2 regions of the Cytobacillus sp. FSL R5-0569 genome follow, and region 2 is predicted to be linked to the other one. Evidence: predicted binding sites of a transcription regulator. Region 2 holds the regulator's gene; the other holds the start of a gene.

Region 1 (2,481 bases), 320 kb from region 2:
AACAATGAATATACTATAACTGAAGATATTATTAAAGAAGCCTTTCTTTACGAAGAGTATAGCGATAAGTCAGAACATTTACTGGTAAAAAAAATTAGAAAATCGGATGCATTCATTCCTCAACTTTCTCTAGTTGCTTTAACTGAAGAAGGAAATATTATTGGACATGTTCTTCTATCTAAAATAAAAATTGTAGATGGTAATAACGAAGTCGATTCTTTGGCACTGGCTCCAGTTTCCGTTTCTCCTCATTATCAGAAAAAAGGAATTGGAAGGCAATTAATCCAGGCTGCGATAAAAAAAGCTAAAGAACTTGGTTACCGTTCAGTTATTGTTTTAGGTCATAAAGATTACTATCCAAAGTTTGGTTTTAAACAAGCTCACTTATGGAATATACAAGCTCCATTTGATGTTGCTGACGAACAATTTATGGCTTTAGAATTAACTGAGAATGGTCTAAAAAATGTGGAAGGTATTGTGCATTATTCAAAACCTTTCTTAGAGTAGAAAAAGTGTTCTTTATAATTAGACAAAGCCCTTCTCAATCGAGGGGCTTTCCTTCTTTCAATAATTCAGTTATTTCATCAATTGTAATTCCTATTTCCTTTGCCTCCTTAATCAACTCTACCCATTCTTTATCTAACTTTATGACCCATCACTCCTTTTGGATATAATTCTACATATAGGTCAAAAGTCCTTTATTGACAAAAAAATAACCCTTCTCATTAAGAGAGGGTGTTACATTTTTGAATTAAGTTCACTACTAAAAAGTCCTTTAGCTTCTGCAATAGTTTCTTTAAATGTAACTCCTATACATTTAATTTCGAGTTCTCCTTTTTTGGCAGTTACTGTAACTGTATTTTCATCTGCATAAATATGATAAGTAACGCCATCATCAATAAATCCCAATGGCTCATATTTCATTAAAACATACCTCTTTCCTATAATATGTAATTATATTAACAAAAAACAGGTAAAAAAGTCCCGTTATTTGCTCAGGTAAAAGTTTAAAAGTTCCTCACACTTATTCCTAATTCTTGGATTAAAATAATTATGCTGCTCATCATAACCTTTGTAATGGAACTCATACATGGTAAATGATTCATCATGTCCAATCTGGCTTACTCTCATATTTCCTTTTCTCATCTTGTTTTTTACTTCTTTCAAATCACGCTGAACGTTCTTTATTGTATTTTCCATCAAGGTAATATAAGGCTGTTTAATCTTAAACGGGGACCTTTCAATGATCTTTAAATCTCTTTCAAGGATGATAATAATCATCGGTAAGTATATAGCTTGCTCTAGTACTTCACGATCAGCTTCATTAATCCTAGTCATGTTGTTAAACCCTTTCGACTGATATCACTTCATCAATGTGGAATTTTAAGATTTTTAAATTGTTCGTTTCCAAGTGAATGCACATATTAATATGATCGATTTTATCGACAATGCCCTTAAAGGTTTTTGTGGACCCATCAACCCAAATGGTCATTTTGATTGTAAGGGTGTAGTTTAATGATTCCATCGTTATTATCTGTATTTCCTCAAGTTCTTGCTCATCTAATTCTGGCTTTTTTACTTTTTCGTATTCGGCTGGTATCTTCTTAAGTAATTCAGTATGTTCGCTCATAAAGAACCCTTGCCATTTCATTTTTCCGCGGTCACGAATCATAAACTACATCTCCTTTTTTAATATTATATGCGAACTTTTGTTCTTAATTCAATTGAAATCGAACAAAAGTTCGTATAAAATAATGGTAAGGGAGGGCTAATCGATGAAAGGTTTACTTATTAGAGGAGTTAACAATAAAGAAGAATTAGAAATGATTTATCTGGATAACAAGGGAGATATCAGCCAGAGAAGAATTAAAATTTTGGCCGTTTACGAAGATTACTTTCGTGCATATTGTTTTACCAAGAGACAGCAGCGCACTTTTAAGGTAAGTAATGTCTTATCGATTGGTCCAGTCAGGATAGTAAGGAGAGGAGCTTAATCATGGGAGTGAAAATGCCGAAGAAATCAAAACCACAAAGACCTTCAAGGGATGAATTTGAATTAGAAGAGCTAGGAAATGCAGTAGTTGAAGCGCATAGGGAGAAAACTGAAGTCTTAATATTGTTGTGGCAAAGAGATCCTGTACAAGGGAAAATTGTTAAACTTGATGGTCAATCTCAATTAATACATATTGAAAGTAATTATGAAACGATAAAGGTTAAATTTATAGATATATTATCGATACAGAGCGCACCTCAATGAGAGAGCGCCTTTTTGTTTGAAAAATATATCACACATTTTTGCATGTTTATTAAAAGTGTTAGAGCACGGACTGGTATTCAGAATGGAGCGCTTATACAAATTATGCAGATGCTGTTGAAGGTTTTGAAGGAGCTTGGAGGTGCGATTTAGTGATGAAAAAACCAAAAAAAATCTATTCCGACCCCAAACCGACCCCAAATAAGAATTTATATATGGATTTATAA
Region 2 (2,481 bases):
CCTTTTTGAACAGCTTTTTGCATCCCTCTTTTTATTTTTACATTATGTAGTTTTCTTTGATACTCTTCAACCATGCTAACAATTTGTAATACCATAGAATCAGAATCTGAAAGTTGCAATTCTCCATTATGGGCAATTGTATAAATCTTCCCATTTTCTTTAAGTATACAATGTAAGATGGCAATTTTAGCATTTCCTCTTCCAATCCTGGTTTCATCTTGAATAAGAACAGCCTCTGCTTGATTTTGTTTAAGTAACTCCAATAATTGCAACACACCAATTCTTTCTAAATCATAGCCACTTGCTTTCTCACGTATGACTTCAACTACATTCATATCCTTCATTCTCGCTAAATGTAAAAGTTCTTCTTCTTGTCTAGCAAGAGACGTTTCCTGGGTATCCTTCGTCGTACTCACCCTGCAATATATAATTACATTCATTCTCTTTCATTCCTTTAGTCTTCTAATATCACACTAGCTAAATTTGTTTCAGATATTATTTCACCATTTGTAATGGGAAGATATACCGTATCACCAGGATGTATTTTACCTAAATGTATATGATTAAATTCTTCTACCCAAGCAACAAAGTCTTTAGAAGACATATTATGGGCATCTTTAAACTCCTCCGCTATTTTCCATAAAGAATCTCCTTGTTTTACTTCAACTTTTACATATTCCTCCTGATTTGCATTACCAGTGTTCAAAAATAATAAGAAAACCATACCGAAACTAAAAGCGATAAGAATAATAGCATAACTATAAGAATTCCACAATTGTTTTATCATTAATTGCCACCCCTGAATAGAATATATGTTCGATTTAATAATTTTAGTATAATGCGAACATTTGTTTCTGTCAATAAGAAAATTCGAACTTATGTTTGTATCTATTTACTACTGATGGTATAATAATCTTAATGAAATTGACGAAGGTGCGTGATAGCGTGAAATTATCTAAGAGGCAGCAAGATATATTGAATTTTATAAAAGATGAAGTAAAACAAAAAGGTTATCCACCTTCCGTTAGGGAAATAGGTGAAGCTGTTGGACTTGCTTCAAGTTCAACCGTACATGGCCATCTAGCCAGACTAGAGAGTAAAGGTCTTATTCGTCGAGATCCGACAAAACCCCGTGCCATTGAGGTATTAAATCTAGAAGAGAGCAACCCAATACCTAAAGTGCAAACGGTGAACGTACCTATTATCGGTAAGGTTACTGCTGGTCACCCCATTACTGCGATTGAGAATGTTGAGGAATATTTCCCTTTACCTGAAAGAATGGCTCCGAGTGATGAAAATATCTTCATGCTTGAAATTATGGGAGAAAGTATGATTGAAGCTGGCATATTAGATGGTGATTATGTCATAGTCAAGCAGCAACAAACAGCAAATAATGGAGAAATCGTGGTTGCTATGACAGAAGATGATGAGGCCACCGTTAAGCGATTCTTTAAAGAGAAGAACTTTATCCGCTTGCAACCAGAAAACCCTACTATGGAGCCGATTATCTTGCACAATGTATCTATTTTAGGCAAAGTTATTGGTGTTTATCGTCAAATACATTAAAAAAGAGTGTCATTATTGACACTCCTTTTTAATAGTTTGCAATTATCTTTATATGTTACTCATACAATTATAAAATTTGAAAAATTCAGTAAAATAGAATCATTACATCGAGACAAAAATATATTATAATGAAATTTACACCAAGAATCAACCTAAGGTCGCAAAAAAATCTCGGCTTTAGGAGTGTGAAGGAAAAATGTTAATGAACATTCTCTTCGCTGCGTTGATTGGTGGAATTGTCGGTGTTGCAGGACATTTGCAGAGATTAGGCAAACTAGTCAAGCCACGGATGACGAAAAAATTCATTTATTTAGGGTTCTTAGAAGACATCTTACTAGGAGGACTGGCGGCCGTATTTGTCATTGTGACAACAACACCGGATTCCCCCACTGCTGTTTTCATCATCTCTCTCGTATCTGGTATGGGAGGTGAGGGTATCTTAAAATTATTAGATACCCTAAAAGTAAAAGATCAAGAATAAAATTTTATTCCGTTCTTATGAACGGTTTTTTGTTGTATATAACAAGAACAAATTTTATTTAGACAACTTCGCTTTTTACCTACTATTCTAGCCCATAGAACCACTCTCCTGAAGTACTGTTCATCCATTCAATACGAGCTAATGTTTTTAAATTTGATACCTACTACTTGACATGATGTTTTATGGGTAAATAAATATTAAAGCATTTTTCATGAAAACAAATAGCTAGGATGATTAAATGCCAATTATTCAATTGATTGGTAACTTGAACGACCTACTTCATCATACATACACCTTAAATTCAGTTCATAAATGAATCAATTGCCCCCCTTGATTTTACATACCCAATAACCCACAAGTACTAAATCGCTTAAAGTAACTATTTCTCATTGATTTCGACTATCCGCATCATTACTTATATTTTTTCTTCCTAT

Evidence for each region. The regulator LexA, encoded in region 2, represses DNA repair genes until DNA is damaged. The targets are predictions, from matches to a motif close to CGAACATATGTTCG.
Region 1: the regulator LexA is predicted to act here: its motif matches at 1,732-1,745, upstream of MKX78_RS09025 (YolD-like family protein).

The regions. Positions count from the first base shown of each region.
Region 1 is NZ_JBBOWW010000001.1:1,720,742-1,723,222, forward strand. Features, by position in the region: gene MKX78_RS09005 (GNAT family N-acetyltransferase) at 1-507, shown strand, start outside; gene MKX78_RS09010 (anti-repressor SinI family protein) at 542-649, opposite strand; gene MKX78_RS09015 (hypothetical protein) at 739-924, opposite strand; gene MKX78_RS09020 (hypothetical protein) at 988-1,338, opposite strand; gene MKX78_RS09025 (YolD-like family protein) at 1,343-1,672, opposite strand; gene MKX78_RS09030 (hypothetical protein) at 1,776-1,994, shown strand; gene MKX78_RS09035 (YolD-like family protein) at 1,997-2,257, shown strand.
Region 2 is NZ_JBBOWW010000001.1:2,041,462-2,043,942, reverse strand. Features, by position in the region: gene MKX78_RS10610 (YneB family resolvase-like protein) at 1-440, opposite strand, end outside; gene yneA (cell division suppressor protein YneA) at 455-787, opposite strand; gene lexA (transcriptional repressor LexA) at 919-1,566, shown strand; gene MKX78_RS10595 (DUF4257 domain-containing protein) at 1,763-2,047, shown strand.